DNA from 2 places in the Mycobacterium europaeum genome. Region 2 is predicted to be linked to the other one. Evidence: predicted binding sites of a transcription regulator. Region 2 holds the regulator's gene; the other holds the start of a gene.
The links. The regulator HspR, encoded in region 2, represses chaperone genes until heat shock. The targets are predictions, from matches to a motif close to ANNTGAGTNNNNNNNACTCANNT.

Region 1: lon (endopeptidase La) is a predicted target of HspR. The motif match lies at 1,482-1,504, and genes of this name have one in related genera.

What each region holds. Positions count from the first base shown of each region.
Region 1 is NZ_CP157315.1:1,915,559-1,924,971, reverse strand. It holds gene lon (endopeptidase La) at 1-1,470, opposite strand, end outside; gene U8D42_RS09080 (alpha-hydroxy acid oxidase) at 1,592-2,851, opposite strand; gene U8D42_RS09075 (DUF1810 domain-containing protein) at 2,871-3,308, shown strand; gene U8D42_RS09070 (alpha-amylase family glycosyl hydrolase) at 3,294-4,604, opposite strand; gene U8D42_RS09065 (alkyl hydroperoxide reductase) at 4,609-5,145, opposite strand; gene U8D42_RS09060 (peroxiredoxin) at 5,173-5,760, opposite strand; gene U8D42_RS09055 (hydrogen peroxide-inducible genes activator) at 5,861-6,796, shown strand; gene U8D42_RS09050 (EthD domain-containing protein) at 6,824-7,534, shown strand; gene U8D42_RS09045 (TIGR03618 family F420-dependent PPOX class oxidoreductase) at 7,531-7,971, shown strand; gene U8D42_RS09040 (enoyl-CoA hydratase/isomerase family protein) at 7,990-8,742, shown strand; gene U8D42_RS09035 ((2Fe-2S)-binding protein) at 8,755-8,940, opposite strand; gene bfr (bacterioferritin) at 9,297-9,413, shown strand, end outside.
Region 2 is NZ_CP157315.1:4,239,215-4,248,627, reverse strand. It holds gene U8D42_RS19590 (xanthine dehydrogenase family protein molybdopterin-binding subunit) at 1-1,067, opposite strand, end outside; gene U8D42_RS19585 (nucleotidyltransferase family protein) at 1,119-1,682, shown strand; gene U8D42_RS19580 (amino acid permease) at 1,694-3,118, opposite strand; gene dnaK (molecular chaperone DnaK) at 3,488-5,347, shown strand; gene grpE (nucleotide exchange factor GrpE) at 5,344-5,985, shown strand; gene dnaJ (molecular chaperone DnaJ) at 6,036-7,214, shown strand; gene U8D42_RS19560 (heat shock protein transcriptional repressor HspR) at 7,214-7,600, shown strand; gene U8D42_RS19555 (aldose 1-epimerase) at 7,601-8,491, opposite strand; gene U8D42_RS19550 (FAD-binding oxidoreductase) at 8,503-9,413, opposite strand, start outside.

The sequences.
Region 1 (9,413 bases), 2.3 Mb from region 2:
GTCCTCGGTGTAGCCGTCGATCTGCACCAGTTCCATGCGGTCGAGCAGCGCCGACGGGATGTTCTCGATCACGTTGGCGGTGGCCAGGAACACCACGTCGGACAGGTCCAGGTCCAGATCCAGGTAGTGGTCGCGGAACGTGTGGTTCTGCGCCGGGTCGAGCACCTCGAGCAGCGCCGCGCTCGGGTCACCCCGGTAGTCGGAACCGACCTTGTCGATCTCGTCCAGCAGCACAACGGGATTCATCGATCCCGCCTCGCCGATGGCGCGCACGATCCGGCCGGGCAGCGCGCCCACATAGGTGCGCCGGTGCCCGCGGATCTCGGCCTCGTCGCGCACGCCGCCCAGGGCGACGCGCACGAACTTGCGGCCCAGGGCCCGGGCGACGCTCTCGCCCAGCGACGTCTTGCCCACGCCGGGGGGACCGGCCAGCACCATCACGGCGCCGGAGCCGCGGCCGCCGACGACCTGCAGCCCGCGCTGGGCGCGGCGCGCCCGCACGGCCAGGTACTCGACGATGCGGTCCTTCACGTCGTCCAGCCCGTGGTGATCGGCGTCCAACACGCCGCGCGCGGCCTTCAGGTCCGTCGAATCCTCGGTCCGCACGTTCCAGGGCAGGTCGAGCACGGTGTCCAGCCAGGTGCGGATCCAGCCGCTTTCCGGGCTCTGATCACTGGACCGCTCCAGCTTGCCGACCTCGCGCAGCGCGGCCTCGCGCACCTTCTCGGGCAGGCCGGCCGCCTCCACGCGGGCCCGGTAATCGTCGGATCCGTCGGGTTCGCCGTCGCCGAGTTCCTTGCGGATGGCGGCCAGCTGCTGGCGCAGCAGGAACTCCTTCTGGGTCTTCTCCATGCCCTCGCGCACGTCCTCGGCGATCTTGTCGTTGACCTCGACCTCGGCCAGGTGGGCGCTGGTCCACTCGATCAGCACGCGCAGCCGCTCGGCCACGTCGACGGTCTCGACCAGTTGCCGTTTCTGCTCGCTGGACAGGTACGACGCGTATCCGGACGTGTCCGCCAGCGCCGACGGGTCGGTCAGCCTGTTGACGTAGTCGACGATCTCCCAGGCCTCGCGCCGTTGCAGCATGGCCAGCAGCAGCTGCTTGTACTCCGAAGTCAGGGCCTTGACCTCGTCCGTCGTCTCGGTCTCGGGGACCTCGGTGACCTCGACCCACAGCGCCGCGCCGGGCCCGGACGCGCCGGTCCCGATCTGCGCCCTGCGCTCACCGCGCACGACGGCCGCGGTACCGCCGCCCGCGATGCGTCCCACCTGCAAGATCTTGGCGATCACGCCGTGCGACGGGTAACGGTCGTCCAGCCGGGGCGCGATCAGCAGCTGCCCGGATTCGGTCGCCTGGGCGGCGTCGATCGCCGCCCGGGCGGCCTCGTCGAGCGCGATCGGCACGACCATGCCAGGCAACACGATGGTGTCGGTGACGAACAGCACCGGCATTGATTTGGCTTCAGCCATCAATCCTCCAAAACTGAGTCTGATGCGCTCAACCCTGCCCGGCGCCGGTTTGTTCCCGCGGGGTCAGGCCGTGACGAGTGTGCGGCCAGCCTCACACTCGGTGTCGAATGTGCGGCCAGCTTCACACCGGCGGGACCGGCCCCAGTCGGCGCAATTGCGTCACGTGCTTGGGCGACAGCTCCTCGAGGCAGGTGACGCCGAGCAGCCGCATGGTCCGGATCACGCCTTCGGCCAGGATGTCGATCGCGCGGGTGACGCCGGCTTCGCCGCCGGCCATCAGCCCGTACAGGTAGGCCCGCCCGACCAGCGTGCAGCGCGCGCCCAGCGCGATGGCCGCCACGATGTCGGCGCCCGACATGATGCCGGTGTCCAGCAGGATCTCGGTGTGCTTGCCGACCTCCCGCGCGACCGACGGCAGCAAATGGAAGGGCACCGGGGCCCGATCCAGTTGCCGCCCACCGTGATTCGACAACACGATGCCGTCGACACCGCGGTCGACGACGGCGCGGGCGTCGTCGAGCGTCTGGATGCCCTTGACCACCAACTTGCCCGGCCATTGGGCCTTGATCCACTCCAAGTCGTCGAAGGTGAGGCTCGGGTCGAACATGGTGCTCAGGTACTCGGCGACGGTGCCCGGCCAGCGGTCCAGCGACGCGAACGCCAGCGGCTCGGTGGTCAACAGGTCGAACCACCATTTCGGGTGCGGCACGGCGTCGAGCACGGTGCGTAGCGTCAGCGTCGGCGGGATCGTCATCCCGTTGCGGTTGTCGCGCAGCCGGGCGCCGGAGACCGGGACGTCGACGGTGGCCAGCAGGGTGTCGAAACCCGCATCGGCCGCGCGCTGCACCAGCGCCATCGACCGTTCGCGGTCGCGCCACATGTACAGCTGAAACCACTTCCTGCCCTGCGGAACGGCGGTCGCCAGGTCCTCGATCGCGCAGGTGCCCAGGGTGGACAGCGAGAACGGGATGCCCGCCTTGGCCGCCGCCGCCGCGCCGGCGATCTCGCCCTCGGTGTGCATCAACCGGGTGAAGCCGGTGGGCGCGATGCCGAACGGCAGGACCACCGGTGCACCCAGGACGTTCCAGCCGGCGGTCACGTTCGTGACGTCACGCAGAATCGTCGGATGAAACTCGATGTCGCGAAACGCTTGTCGGGCGCGCCCGAGGGAAAGCTCGTCCTCGGCGGCGCCGTCGGTGTAGTCGAACGCCGCCCGGGGCGTGCGCCGTCGAGCGATGCGCCGCAGGTCCTCGATGGTGTACGCGGTGTCGAGGCGGCGCCTGGTCGCGTCGAACTGCGGCCGCTTGAACCGGATCAGCGGCGCGAGATCGCGCACCCTGGGCACTCGTCGTTGGACGGCCTTCCGTCTTTTGGATTCCACAGTGTGCCACCGTAGTCACATGGAATCGGCGACCGACCCCTACGATCTGAATCGCTTCACCAAGGCTCAGGCCGCGGTCTACCCGCACGTCGTCGCGGAGTTGCGCGACGGGCGAAAACGCGGTCACTGGATGTGGTTCGTGTTCCCGCAATTGCGCGGTCTGGGCAGCAGTCCGACCGCCGATCGGTATGGCATCTCCTCGCTCGGGGAAGCCAAGGGCTATCTGCGCCACGACGTACTGGGACCGCGGCTGCGCGAGTGCACCCGGTTGGTGAACGAAGTGCAGGGCCGGTCGATCGGCGAGATCTTCGGCTCGCCAGACGACCTGAAGCTGCGCTCGTCGATGACGTTGTTCGCCCACGCGACCGACGACAACGCGGATTTCCTTGCGGTCCTGGACAAGTACTACGACGGCCAGCAGGACCGGCTGACACTGCAACGCCTAGGCCGGGCTTAAAATCCGCCAGCCGTGCGGTTCCACGACAAGCGTGTCCACCACCTCTTCGGGCGGGGCCGCCGATCCGCCGATGACCTTTCGGTGGGCCGTACCCAGCTCCGGCAGCGCCAGGCGCAGCGGCTCGTCGTCGATGTTGAGGGCGACCAGCAGCGCGTTGTCCCCGCAGCGGGCCTCGTACACGTAGTGCCGGTTTTCCAACCGCACCGGGCTGGTCGTCGCCCCGTGCAGCCATGGGTGACGGCGACGCAGCCCCACGAGGAACTGGTGCAACGCCCACATCTGCGCCCCGAAGGCATCCAATTCCATTGGGGGAGAGGTGAACTCCGGGCGAACCGCGTCGTCGCCGCCGTACCGCTCCTCCTTGACGCCGCGGAATCCCAGCTCGTCACCGGCGTACACGCTGGGCACGCCGCCGACGGTCAGCAGGATCACCAGCGCGTGTGCCACGTGCTCGGGGCGTTCGAGCCGGCTCGCGATGCGAGTGACGTCATGGTTACCGATGAAGGTGAGCGGGGCGAAGCGGGCCAGGAACTCGCCGTGGCGCTGCAGCGCCCAGTCCAGCTCGAAGAAGTTGCCGTCGTTGAGGCTGCTCCAAATCGCCTTCCACAGCTCGTATTGGGTGGCCGAGTCGAACGTGGCGGCCCGGACCACCGCGGCGTAGTCACCGTGGATGAGCTCGCCGACGAACCAGGACTCCGGGAACCGCTCGCGCACCCGGGGCAGTGTGGATGCCCAGAAGCGTTCCGGCACCGCGTAGGCCGCGTCGAGGCGCCAGCCGTCGGCGCCGCGGTCCAGCCAGTGCGTCATCACGTCGACGGTGTAGTCGACCACTTCGGGATTGTCGTGATTGAGCGTGATCAGCTCCGCGTGGCCCTCGAACGTGTGAAAGCGTCCGGGGCGCCCGCGAAACCAGCGCGCGGCGGCCTCGTCGTTGGGCGCCTCCCGGTAGCGGGGGAAATCCAGGCCGACGTGATTGAACACGCCGTCGAGCAGGATGCGCAGGCCGCGGCGACGGGCCTCGGCGACGAGGTGGTCGAAGTCGGCGTCGTCACCGAGCCGCGGATCGATGCGGTAGTGGTCGGTGGTGTCGTAACCGTGTGTGCGCGAGGCGAAGATCGGTCCCAGCGCGACGCCGGACGCGCCCAGCGCGATGGCGTGGTCGAACCAGTCGACGAGCCGCCGCAGCCGGTGTTGGTCCGGCTGCGGCGGCTCCGACGACACGGGGAAGGCGCCGACGAACCCCAGCGGGTAGACCTGCCACCAGATGGCGTGCTCTACCCAGGCTGGTGCCGTCACTGCGTCAGCCGACGGCAGCCGGCGTCTGGGAGGTGATGAGCGCTTGCGCCACGCCGGAGACGATCGCCGCGGCCTTCAGCGCCTCGTGGATGGTCTCCCGGCCCACGCCCGCCTCGCGCAGCGTGTGCTCGTGGGAGGCCACACAGTCCGGGCATCCGTTGATCGCCGACACCGCGAAGCACCACAGCTCGAAGTTCGCCTTCTCCACGCCGGGATTGGCGATGAGGTTCATCCGCAATCCCGCACGCAGGTCGTCGTACTTGCCGTCCAGGAAGCCCCGGCCACGGTAGAACACGTTGTTCATCGCCATGATCGATGCGGCTCCCAGCGCCGCGTTGTATGCCCCGGCGGACAGGATGTCGGCCGCCTCGGCGCCGATCTCGCTGATCACCTGGGCGTTCCGCGTCGCTGCGGCGGTAGCCAACAGGGTGCCCCACAGCTGTTCCTCGTTGAGCTCGGTCGTGCGCGTGATCGAGCCCAGGTTGAGCTTGAGGTCCTTGGCGTACTCAGGCAGTGCCTCTTTGAGGTTGTCTACGCTCATCTCGCCTCCTCAGCAGACCTTAGGCGACTAGGCCGAGGCCTTGAGCAGCTCGGTGGCGTTCAGCGTCGGGTCGCCCTTGCGCCAGTTGCAGGCGCACAGCTCGTCGGACTGCAGCGCGTCGAGAACCCGCAGCACTTCCTCCACGTTGCGTCCCACGGAACCGGCGGTGACCGAGACGAATTGGATCTCGTTGTCGGGGTCCACGATGAAGGTGGCGCGGTCTGCCACGCCATCGGCGTTGAGGACGCCGGTGGCCAGGCTCAGCTCACGCTTGATGTCCGAGAGCATGGGGAACGGCAAGGTCTTCAGGTCCTCGTGCTGGGCCCGCCAGTTGAAGTGCACGAACTCGCTGTCGATCGAAACACCCAGGACCTGCGCGTCACGGTCGGCGAACTCGTCGTTGAGCTTGCCGAACGCGGCAATCTCGGTCGGGCACACAAAGGTGAAGTCCTTGGGCCAGAAGAACACGACGCGCCACTTGCCCTCGTAGTCCTCGCTGGTGACGGTGGTGAAGTAGTCCTCGGGCTGTTGGGCGTCGACCTTGGACAGGTCGCCCGCGATCAGCGCGGTGAGCTCGTAGGCGGGGAACTGGTCGCCGATGGTCAGCAGAGGCATGTCGCTCCTTATTGGATTTACTCAAGATTAGCGGTCGTCACCCATAGTGCCGTTCACCCAGGCTGAAGTAAAGGTGATATTTCCCACTACACTAATAGGTATGCCCGATAAGACTTATCAGCCCACCATCGCCGGCCTCCGCGCGTTCGCCGCGATCGCCGAAAAGCGTCAGTTCAGCAGTGCCGCAACCAGTCTCGGTGTCAGTCAGTCCACGCTGTCGCAGGCGCTGGCGGCGCTGGAGACCGGCCTCGGCACCCGGCTCATCGAGCGCTCGACGCGGCGTGTCCTCTTGACGGCGGAGGGCGCGGAGCTGCTGCCGCGCGCCCAGGCCGTGATCGAGGCGGTGGACGCGTTCTCCGCCGCTGCCGCGGGCTCATCCGATCCGTTGCGCGCCGGGATGCGGCTGGGGCTCATCCCGACGGTGGCGCCCTACGTCCTGCCCACCGTGCTCGCCGGCCTCGCCGAGCAATTCCCCGGGATGACCTTGCGGGTGACCGAAGACCAGACCGAGCGGCTGCTGACGGTGCTGCGGGAAGGAGCGCTGGACGCGGCGCTGATGGCGTTGCCCGTCGACGCCGGCGGTGTCACCGCGGTCCCGATCTACGACGAGGACTTCGTCCTCGCGCTGCCGCCCGGGCATCCGCTGTCGGGAAAACGGCGGGTGCCGGCGACGGCATTGGCCGACTTGCCCTTGCTGCTGCTGGAAGAGGGGCACTGCCTGCGCGATCAGGCCCTGGAGGTGTGCCACAAGGCGGGCGTGCGAGCGGAGTTGGCCAACACCCGCGCGGCGTCGCTGGCCACCGCCGTGCAATGCGTGACCGGCGGGCTGGGGGTCACGCTGATCCCGCAGAGCGCGGTGCCGGTCGAGGCGACGCGAAGCCGGCTCGGCCTGGCGCGGTTCGCCGCCCCCCGGCCCGGGCGGCGCATCGGCCTGGTGTACCGCTCGTCCAGCGGACGCGACGAGTCCTATCGGCAGCTGGCCAAGACCATCGGCACCCTGGTCAGCGGCGAGCACCAGGTGCGGCTGGTCAAATAGCGCGGTCGCCGGCGGTAGGTTCTGCCTATGGAAAAGGTCATCGCCGTGCTCATGCGTTCCGATTCGGACGAGGAGTGGTGCGCCCGCCAGCGGGGGCCCGTCGCCAATGCCCTGTTGGAATTGCGCCTGCCGGGGCTGTCGGTCAACGTCCGCGACGACGCGGTGCGCCACTCACTGATGACGCTCACCACGTTGGACCCCCCGGTCGCGGCGGTGGTGAGCATGTGGACCCAACAGTGTTACGGCGAGCAGATGGCCGCGGCGCTGACCCTGCTGGAGGCGGAGTGCCAACAGCTCGCCGCGTACCTGGTGACCGAGTCGGTCCCGCTGAAGGCGCCGGTGACCGAATCCGGTGCCCGCACCGCGGGGTTGGCCAATATCGCGCTGCTGCGCCGGCCCGCCGGCCTGGACCGGGACAGTTGGCTGACCCGGTGGCAGCGCGACCACACCTCGGTGGCCATCGAGACGCAGTCGACCTTCGGCTACACCCAGAACTGGGTGGTGCGAACGCTGACCCCCGACGCACCGGAGATCGCGGGCATCGTCGAAGAGCTGTTCCCCGCGGAGGCCATCACCGATCTCAAGGCGTTCTTCGGCGCCGCCGACGACGCCGACCTCCAGGACCGGTTGGGCCGAATGGTTGCCAGCACCACGGCATTCGGCGCCAACGAGAACATCGACACCGTCCCCACCAGCCGCTACGTCTTCCGGACCCCGTTCGTCGAGGAACTCACGTGACAACACTGCGCGACGCCGTCGCGTTGGCCGCGGCGGAACACGGGCTGGCGGTGGTGTCCACCGTCCGCGCCGACACAACCGTGCAGGCCTCGCTGGTCAACGTCGGCCTGCTCGCGCACCCCGAAAACGGCCGGGAGGTTTTGGGCTTCACGACCTACGGCAAGGTCAAACTGGGCAATCTCCGGGAACGGCCGCAGCTGGCGATCACCTTCCGCAACGGATGGCGGTGGGTGACCGTCGAGGGCCGCGCGGAGCTGGCCGGCCCCGACGACCCGCAGCCGTGGCTGACCCCCGACCGGCTGCGGCTGCTGCTTCGCGAGGTGTTCACCGCCGCGGGCGGCACCCACGACGACTGGGACACCTACGACCGCGTCATGGCCGGGGAGCGCCGGGCCGTCGTACTGGTCGCGCCCACCCGCGTCTACGGCAACGGCTGACCTCGTTAGGCTGCAGCCGTGACGCTGCAGATCGACGACGACAAGCGGGTGCGCACCCTCACGCTGAACCGGCCCGAGGCGCTGAACGCATTCAACGAAGCCCTCTACGACGCCACCGCGGACGCGCTGCTGGCCGCGGCCGACGATCCCGAGGTCGCCGTGGTGCTGCTGACCGGGGCGGGCCGCGGCTTCAGTGCCGGCACCGACCTCGCCGAAATGCAGGCCCGCATCACCGATCCGGACTTCACTCCGGGCCGGCACGGCTTCACCGGGCTGATCGATGCCCTCAGCGCGTTCCCCAAGCCGCTCATCTGCGCGGTCAATGGCGTCGGTGTCGGCATCGGTGCCACGATCCTGGGGTACGCGGATTTGGCATTCATGTCGTCGATGGCCCGCCTGAAGTGCCCGTTCACCAGCCTGGGCGTGGCACCGGAAGCGGCTTCGTCCTATCTGCTGCCACAGTTGGTGGGCCGCCAGAACGCGGCCTGGCTGTTGATGTCGTCGGAATGGGTCGACGCCGACGAGGCGCTGCGGATGGGTCTGGTCTGGCGGGTGTGCGCTCCCGAGGATCTGCTGCCCGAAGCCCGTCGTCACGCGGAAGTGCTTGCCGGCCGCCCCATTTCGAGCTTGATGGCGGTCAAACACACGATGATGGAACCGGTCCGTCCGGAGATCGCGGCGGCCAGCGCGCGGGAGAACGCTCACTTCGCCGAACTGATGGGCGCGCAGGCCAACGCCGCGGCCCTGGCGGACTTCAACAAGGCCCGCTGAGCGGGCGCCCCCTCAATGCGAGGGAGCGGTCTCGAGATTTGTCGACGCGGCGATGATCGCGCGCAGCGTCCGCTTGCAGCGCCCGCAGTCCCCCCCGGCGCCACACGCGGCGGCGACCTCTTTGGAGGTGGAGGCGCCGCGCGCGACCAACTCGGACACGGTGTGGTTGGTGACGCCGACACACAGGCAGACGTACATCAGCGCGGCCCCTGCATGCGGGCGGCGTTCCCTTGGTTGGCGGCGTGGCCAAGCGAGCGCACTTCGTCCTCCCTCTCGGCATCCCGTGTCATCGGGGTGGCCGGAAAGTGCCGAACCGAGACCCAGTATTAGTTGAGTCTAACCTAAGTTCGTTAGCGCAGTCTAACCTTACTCGCCAGCAACATCTCGCCTCCGGCTACCACGCGACACACACTGAGCACAGCCATACCTTGCTGGCAGATTGCACCCCGCCGTGGCAAAGTGCGGGTACGGCCAGCCATGATGCCGCAGCCCAGCGCGTCCGGCCCGGGGCCGAGAATGACCACCGTTTTCACCGTCACCGTAGGGGAGTGAACATGCAAGGGGATCCCGACGTTTTGCGCCTGCTCAACGAGCAGTTGACCGGCGAACTCACCGCGATCAACCAATATTTCCTGCACTCCAAGATGCAGGACAACTGGGGATTCACCGAG
Region 2 (9,413 bases):
GCCTTGGGCACCCGGTAGGGGCCGGGGAAGAACATGCCGATGGCGGCCGTGGTCAGCACCGGGTACGGCGTCGGGTAGGCGCCGATGTCCTGGACGAAGTCGATGTCGGCCGCCGCGATGTTGCCCTCGCCGTCGAACGCCATCCGCGCGGTGCCGTCGACGTGGCGGGCCTGCCCGGCCGACATCAGGTTCTCGCGCCGGTCCTCGATCCACTTCAGCGCCGCCGGCACCTTGCGGGCGGCCAGCATGATGCACATGTCCTCGCGCATCGGCACGACCTTCTGGCCGAAGCCGCCGCCGGTGTCGCGCATGATGACCCGAACCCGTTGCGCCGCAATGCCCAACAGCCGGGCGCAGAACGCGCGCAGCTCGTGCGGGGTCTGGGTGGACGCCCACATCGTGAGCTCCCCGGTGGCGGCGGTCCATTCGACGACCAGGCCGCGGGTCTCGATCGGCACCGGCGCGTAGATCTGTTGGTAGATGTGCTCTTTGACGACATGCGGCGCGTTGGCGAACAGCTCCTCGTCCGGCGGGGCCCCGCCCATGCCGCCCGCGACGTTGTTCGGGTAGGCGTCGTGCACGAGCACCTCGGAGTCCTGCGCGCGGGTGAAGTCGGTGACCGCGGGCAGCGGCTCGTAGTCGACGTCGACGAGTTCGAGCGCGTCCTCGGCGATGTAGCGGCTCTCGGCGACGATCAGCGCGACCGGGTCGCCGACGAACTTGGCCTCGCCCTCGGCCAGCGGCGGGCGCGGGGTGTCCGCGACGTCCTTGCCGGCGACGGCATGCCACGCCTCCTTCACCTCGGGGTTGAGGTCGGCGGCGGTGAACACCGCGCGCACGCCGGGCAGCGCCAGCGCGGCCGAGGCGTCGATGCCGTTGATCGCCGCGCGCGCGAACGGGCTGCGCACGAAGCAGGCGTGCAGCATCCCGGGCCGCGAAATGTCGTCGACGAAGCTGCCGCGGCCGGTCAGCAGCCGGGCGTCCTCCACCCGCTGGACGCGGGTGCCGGCGTAGCGGGGCGCCGGGGTGACCGGGCCGGCGGTGGTCGCCTGCACGTCCTGAGTCATCGACGCTCCATCGTTGTCGCTGTGCGAGAAGCTCAATGTCATCATAGGAGAGTGCCGTTATCGCAGTCCATCGGCCCCGCGCCGCGCATCCTCGGGGTCCTGCTGGCCGCGGGTGCCGGAAGCCGCTATGGCAAACCGAAGGTGCTGGTCGACGGTTGGCTCGAGGTCGCGGTGGACGCGCTGCAGGACGGCGGTTGTGCGGGCGTCGTCCTGGTGCTGGGCGCGGCGCAGGTCGCGGCCCCGGCCGGGGTCACGACGATCGTGGCGCCCGACTGGCGCGAGGGTTTGAGCGCCTCGGTGCGCGCCGGTCTGGGCCAGGCCGACCGCATGGGGGCGGACTACGCGGTCCTGCACGTCATCGACACCCCCGACGTCGGCGCCGCCGTGGTGGCACGCGTCGTCGACCGCGCGGTGGCGTCGGCCAGCGGCCTGGCGCGCGCCGTGTTCGGCGACCGGCCGGGGCATCCGGTGGTGATCGCGCGCCGGCACTGGCCCGAGGTCCTCTCGCGCATCTCCGGAGATGCCGGCGCCGGCGCATACCTGCGCACCCGGCGCGACGTCGAGAAGGTCGACTGCACGGATCTCGCCGGCGGCCAGGACATCGACGAGCCCTGAGCCGCCGGACCTCAGCCGGCCGCGCCGGCCTCCGCCGCGGCCCTGACCCGGTGGCGGACCAGGAACCAGCCGCCGAAGAGGGCGGGGATGCCGATCGCCAGCGCGCCGAGCATCCACGGGCCCTGCTCCCGGTCGAACATCATCAGGACGAGCACCCCGGCCAGGAAGGCCAGGGTCAGGTACCCGCTGTAGGGGGCCAGCGGCATCCGGAAGTGCGGCCGCCGCAGCGTCCCCGCGGTCGACAGCCGGTGCAGCCGCAGCTGGCAGGCCACGATGGTGGCCCAGGCCGCGATGACGCCGGTCGCGGCGATGTGCAGCACGATCTCGAAGGCCTGGCTGGGTTCCACCGCGTTGAGGACGATGCCCAACAGGCCGATGATCGCGGTCAGCAGGATCCCGCCGTACGGCACGCCGTTCTTCGACATCGGCGCGGTGAACTTCGGGCCGCTGCCGTTGATCGCCATCGACCGCAGGATCCGGCCCGTCGAATACAGCCCGGCGTTGAGGCTGGACAGCGCGGCGGTGAGCACCACCAGGTTCATCAGCGTGCCCGCCCCGCCGAAACCCGCCTTGGAGAAGAACGTGACGAACGGGCTGACGTGGGCCCGATAGGTGGTGTAGGGCAGCAGCAGGGCCAGCAACACCGTCGATCCGACGTAGAAGACCGCGATCCGGAACACCACCGAGTTGATCGCCCGCGGCATGATCTTCTCCGGTTCGGCCGTCTCGCCCGCGGCGATGCCGATCAGCTCGACGGCGGCGTAGGCGAACACCACCCCCGAGGTGACCAGGACCAGGGGAACCACGCCGGCCGGCAGCATCCCGGAATGGGCGTCCCACATCCTGACGCCGGTGTCCTGGCCGTCGATCTTGAAACGGCCGGCCAGAAAGACCGTCCCGACGATCAGGAACGTCACCAGCGCCGCCACCTTGATGAGCGCGGCCCAGAACTCCAGCTCCCCGAAGAGCCTGACCGAGATCAGGTTCATCGCCAGCACCACCACCAGCGCGATCAGCGCCAGCGTCCACTGCGGGACGACCTGGAACGCCTTCCAGTAGTGGCAGTAGTGCGCGATCGCGGTGGTGTCCACGATCCCCGTCATGGCCCAGTTGATGAAGTACATCCAGCCCGCCGCGAAGGCCACCTTCTCGCCGAAGAACTCGCGGGCGTAGGACACGAACGATCCCGACGACGGGCGGTGCAACACCAGTTCGCCCAGGGCGCGCAGGATCAGGAACACGAAGATGCCGCAGACGCCGTAGACCAGGAACAACCCCGGGCCGGCCGACGACAGGCGCCCGCCCGCGCCCAGGAAGAGGCCGGTCCCGATCGCCCCGCCCAGGGCGATCATCTGCACCTGACGGCGCTTGAGCGCCTTGTGATAGCCCGACTCTTCGCGGGTGAGCCGCGCGGCGGCGGTGTCTTGCAGTGGCATTGAGTCCTGCCGTGTCGGCTCCGGGAACGGCTCAGGCTAACCCACCGATGCGCCGAAGCGGTCGCTCGGTGGCCGCCGGCGCCGGCGGCTCCGTGTGCGCTGGCGGCGCTGAGTGTGCGCTCGAGGCGGGATTTCGCCGCGATTTCCGCCGTGTGTGCACGGCACACGCCCTCATTAAACACCGGTCATTCCGAATCGGTCCGCCCCCGGGAACAAGACGGCGGCGCGTGCCGTTAGCATGATCGACAAGTTGAGCGAACCAGACTCAATCCTGGGTTGACACCACCGTGCGGTCCGGGAGACTCTTGAGCGGGGTTCACTCAGCATAGTGGCACCAAAGAAGGCTCTACTCAATCAGGAGGAATCACTATGGCTCGTGCGGTCGGTATCGACCTCGGGACCACCAACTCCGTCGTCGCAGTTCTCGAGGGCGGTGACCCCGTCGTCGTCGCCAACTCCGAGGGCTCACGGACGACCCCGTCCATCGTCGCGTTCGCGCGCAACGGTGAGGTGCTCGTCGGCCAGCCCGCCAAGAACCAGGCGGTGACCAACGTCGACCGCACGATCCGTTCGGTCAAGCGGCACATGGGCACCGACTGGTCCATCGAGATCGACGACAAGAAGTACACCGCGCAGGAGATCAGCGCCCGCGTGCTGATGAAGCTGAAGCGCGACGCGGAGGCGTACCTGGGTGAGGACATCACCGACGCCGTCATCACCGTGCCGGCGTACTTCAACGACGCCCAGCGGCAGGCGACCAAGGAAGCCGGCCAGATCGCCGGCCTGAACGTGCTGCGCATCGTCAACGAGCCGACCGCGGCCGCGCTGGCCTACGGCCTGGACAAGGGCGAGAAGGAACAGACCATCCTGGTCTTCGACCTGGGCGGCGGCACCTTCGACGTCTCGCTGCTCGAGATCGGCGAGGGCGTGGTCGAGGTCCGCGCCACCAGCGGTGACAACCACCTCGGTGGGGACGACTGGGACGACCGGATCGTCAACTGGCTGGTCGACAAGTTCAAGGGCACCAGCGGCATCGACCTGACCAAGGACAAGATGGCGATGCAGCGGCTGCGTGAGGCCGCCGAGAAGGCCAAGATCGAGCTGTCGAGCTCGCAGAGCACCTCGATCAACCTGCCCTACATCACCGTCGACGCGGACAAGAACCCGCTGTTCCTCGACGAGCAGCTGACCCGCGCCGAATTCCAGCGCATCACCCAGGATCTGCTGGACCGCACGCGCCAGCCGTTCCAGTCGGTGATCAAGGACGCCGGCATCTCGGTCTCCGAGATCGACCACGTGGTGCTGGTGGGTGGTTCCACCCGCATGCCCGCGGTGTCGGACCTGGTCAAGGAGATGACCGGTGGCAAGGAGCCCAACAAGGGCGTCAACCCCGACGAGGTGGTGGCCGTGGGTGCCGCGCTGCAGGCCGGTGTCCTCAAGGGCGAGGTGAAAGACGTTCTGCTGCTTGACGTCACGCCGCTGAGCCTGGGCATCGAGACCAAGGGTGGCGTGATGACCAAGCTCATCGAGCGCAACACCACGATCCCCACCAAGCGGTCGGAGACCTTCACCACGGCCGACGACAACCAGCCGTCGGTGCAGATCCAGGTCTACCAGGGTGAGCGCGAAATCGCCTCGCACAACAAGCTGCTCGGCTCCTTCGAGCTGACCGGCATCCCGCCGGCCCCGCGCGGCGTGCCGCAGATCGAGGTCACCTTCGACATCGACGCCAACGGCATCGTGCACGTCACCGCCAAGGACAAGGGCACCGGCAAGGAGAACACGATCAAGATCCAGGAGGGCTCCGGCCTGTCCAAGGAGGAGATCGACCGGATGATCAAGGACGCCGAGGCGCACGCCGAGGAGGACCGGCAGCGTCGCGAGGAGGCCGACATCCGCAACCAGGCCGAGTCGCTGGTCTACCAGACGGAGAAGTTCGTCTCCGACCAGCGCGAGGCCGAGGGCGGGTCGAAGGTCCCCGAGGAGACGCTGTCCAAGGTCGACGGCGCGATCGCCGAGGCCAAGACCGCGCTGGGCGGCACCGACATCTCCGCGATCAAGGCGGCGATGGAGAAGCTGGGCCAGGAGTCCCAAGCTCTCGGTCAGGCGATCTACGAGGCCACTCAAGCGGCCGGTGGGGCCGGCGCTGACGCCGCCGGAGGCCCGTCCGGTTCCGCCGATGACGTCGTGGACGCGGAGGTGGTCGACGACGACCGGGAGTCCAAGTGACCCAGGGAAATCAAGAGGCCAACCCACAGGAGCAGGTGACCGTCACCGACAAGCGGCGGATCGACCCGCAGACCGGTGAAGTACGGCACGCCTCGCCCGGCGCAACGTCGGGCGAGGCGGCGCCGGCCGACGAGTTCGCCGGCGAAAGCCCCGAGGAGGCCGGCAAGGCCACCGAGTTGCTCGCCGACCTGCAACGGGTTCAGGCCGACTTCGCCAACTACCGCAAGCGCGCGCTGCGCGACCAGCAGGCCGCGGCCGACCGGGCCAAGGCCGCCGTGGTCACCCAATTGCTGGGCGTGCTCGACGATCTCGAGCGGGCGCGCAAACACGGCGACCTGGAGTCCGGCCCGCTGAAGTCGGTGGCCGACAAGCTCGACAGCGCCCTGACCGGGCTCGGTCTGACGGCGTTCGGCGAGGAGGGCGAGGACTTCGATCCGGTGTTGCACGAGGCCGTGCAGCACGAGGGCGACGGCGGCTCCAAGCCGGTGATCGGCACGGTCATGCGGCAGGGCTACAAGCTGGGCGACCAGGTCCTGCGGCACGCGTTGGTCGGCGTCGTGGACACGGTCGAGGACGAGGGTTCCGCGGCGGCCGAGGCGGCCGAATCGGACGATAAGCCCGGCGCGTCCGGTGAATAGACCACACAATCAGCACAACACAGCAGAAAGGTGGGAGGGGGTGACGCGACATGGCCCAGCGAGAATGGGTCGAAAAGGACTTCTATAAGGAGCTGGGCGTCTCCTCTGACGCCAGTCCCGAAGAGATCAAGCGCGCCTACCGCAAGCTGGCGCGCGACCTGCATCCGGACGCCAATCCCGACAACCCCGCCGCCGGCGAGCGATTCAAGGCCGTCTCCGAGGCGCACAACGTGTTGTCGGATCCGGCCAAGCGCAAGGAGTACGACGAGACCCGCCGCCTGTTCGCGGGCGGCGGCTTCGGCGGACGCCGGTTCGACGCGGGCGGTTTCGGCGGATTCGGCGCCGGCGGTGACGGCGCCGAGTTCAACCTCAACGATTTGTTCGACGCCGCCGGCCGAAGCGGCGGCGCGAACATCGGCGACCTGTTCGGCGGCCTGTTCGGGCGCGGCGCCGGCGCGCGTCCCAGCCGGCCGCGCCGGGGCAACGACCTGGAGACCGAGACGCAGCTGGACTTCGTCGAGGCTGCCAAGGGCGTGGCCATGCCGTTGCGGCTGACCAGCCCGGCGCCGTGCACCAACTGCCATGGCAGCGGGGCGCGGCCGGGCACCAGCCCGAAGGTGTGCCCCACGTGCAACGGTTCCGGCGTCATCAGCCGCAACCAGGGCGCGTTCGGGTTCTCCGAACCGTGCACCGACTGCCGGGGCAGCGGCTCGATCATCGAGCACCCCTGCGAGGAGTGCAAGGGCACCGGGGTCACCACCCGCACCCGCACCATCAACGTGCGGATTCCACCCGGGGTCGAGGATGGGCAGCGCATCCGGCTGCCCGGACAGGGCGAGGCCGGCCTGCGCGGCGCCCCGTCGGGCGACCTGTACGTCACCGTGCACGTGCGGCCGGACAAGGTCTTCGGCCGCGACGGCGACGATCTCACCGTGACGGTTCCGGTCAGCTTCACCGAATTGGCCTTGGGCTCAACGATTTCGGTGCCCACGCTGGACGGCAAGGTCGGCGTCCGGGTGCCCAAGGGCACCTCCGACGGCCGCATCCTGCGGGTGCGTGGGCGGGGCGTCCCCAAGCGCAGCGGCGGCAACGGGGACTTGCTGGTCACCGTCAAGGTCGCCGTGCCGCCGAACGTGGAGGGCGCCGCGGCCGAGGCGCTGGAGGCCTACGCGGCCGCGGAGCGGGCCAGCGGGTTCGATCCCCGGGCGGGATGGGCGGGCAATCGCTGATGGCCAAGAATTCACGGGAGGAATCCCGGACGTTCCTGATCTCGGTGGCCGCCGAGCTGGCCGGCATGCACGCCCAGACCCTGCGCACCTATGACCGCCTCGGTCTGGTCAGCCCGCGCCGCACTTCCGGTGGGGGACGGCGTTATTCGGAGCACGACGTCGACCTGCTGCGCGAGGTGCAGCGGCTGTCCCAGGACGAGGGCGTCAACCTGGCCGGCATCAAACGCATCATCGAGCTGACCAACCAGGTCGAGGCGTTGCAGGCCCGCGTGCAGGAGCTCACCGAGGAGTTGACGCAGGTGCGCGCCGGCCAGCGCCGCGATCTGGCGGTGGTGCCCAAGAGCACCGCCGTGGTGGTGTGGCAGCCGCGCAGACGGCGCGGCTGATCAGACCCTGATCGAAAACTGCGCGACCGCAGGCTCGCCCGGCCGCGCGCGATGGTAGCCACCGCGGCGCAGGGCGTCCGTCGGCGCGGTCATCGGCTCGAAGCAGACGATTTCTTCGGCCTTCGGCGCGAAGATCTGTGTCGCCGGATAGCCGCGTTCGAAGTGCACCTCCACGCGCCGGCCGCCGCCCGACACCGCGAACACCGCGCCGTCGGGCACCTGGTCATAGGCGTCGTCGAAGGCCTTGTCCCCCAAGGGCTCTGACAGCGCCGGCTGGGGTTCGGATTCGCCGGTGGGCAGCCCGAGGTGGTCGAGCTGCAGATGCCGCAGCGGCGGTGTCTCGATCACCCATTCGGCGCGCGGTACGTCGGGGAGCTGTAGGTAGGGGTGAAACCCGAAGCACAGCGGGACGGGCTGGGCACCGGTGGCGGTCACCGTGGCGCGCACCGTCAACGTCCGGGCGGCCAGCCGCACCGACACCGTCAGCACATGCGGGTACGGGAAGCTGGCCAGCAGTTGCGGGTCGGCGCCGAAATCGAGCTCGGCGATCAACTCGTCGGCCGCTTCGGTGGTTACCCGCCAGCCCGGGTGGCCGGCCAGCACCCCGTGGATCGGCAACCCGTTGGGGTCGGCGCGGACGCCGTTTTCGCCCGGTGTCAGCGTCGCCGTCACGCCTTCGGCGGTATAGGTGTTCGCGCCCAACCGGTTCGCCCAGGGATACAGGATCGGGATGCCCATCGTCTTGCCGGCCGTCACGTAGGCGTCCAGCCCGCGCCGTTGCCCCAGCAGCTCGATGCCGGCATCGCTCAGGGAGGTGCCGATCATGCCCGCCTCGGGCACGAACTGCGCGGCCACCGACGAGGCCGGGTCGCGCAGGGTGACGACGCGCATGCTTCCTCCACTCACCTCGACAGCGGGTCGTGCTGAATGCTCTCCGGCGGAGCACCTTTGGCGATCAGCGCGGCCTTGGTGGCCCGCACCATCGCCGGGCCGCCGCAGATCAGGATCTGCCGGTCGCCCCACCCACCGTATTTGGTCACCACGTCGGGCAGCCGCCCGGTCTGGCGCACGTGCAGGCCGCGGGGCGGCGTGACGTCGGGATAGTCGGCGGCCCACGCCGGGTCGGCGCTGTACTCCGAGACCGGCGAGACCGACAGCCACGGATTGTGGGAGGCCACCTGCCACAGGGTCGGCAGGTCGTAGAGCTCGCAGCGGTAGCGCGCACCGAAGAACAGGTGGACCCGTGGGTTCACCGCGAACCGGCACAGGTCCATGATCAGCGCCCGCAGCGGCGCCAGGCCGGTGCTGCCGGCGACCATCAGGACGTCGCCGCCGTCCCGGTCGACCCGCAGGCCGCCGTGCGGGCTGGACAGCCGCCACCGGTCGCCGGGCCGCGTTTCGCCGACGATGGCGGTGCTGACCAATCCGCCGGGGACCACGCGGACGTGGAACTCGATGCCGCCGCCCGGATCCGCCGGGATGGCGGGCGACAGGTAGCGCCAGCGGCGCGGGCATTGCGGGACCTGGACATTCACGTACTGACCCGGGTGGTAATCCATCGGCCGGTCGAGTTGCAGCCGGATCACCGCGATGTCGCGGGACACCCGCATGTGCTCGATCACCGTGCCGTCCCACCACGCCGGCCCCTCGTCGGCCTCCGCGGCACCCCTCATCACCCCGGTGATCAGGTTGAGCGACTGGCGGGCCGCGTCGTCGACGGCGTCGGTCCAGGCGTCGCCGAGCCGGGTCCGCAGCGTCGACAGCAACGCGCGGCGCAACGTGTCGTAATGCTCTGGCAGCACACCGTATTTGC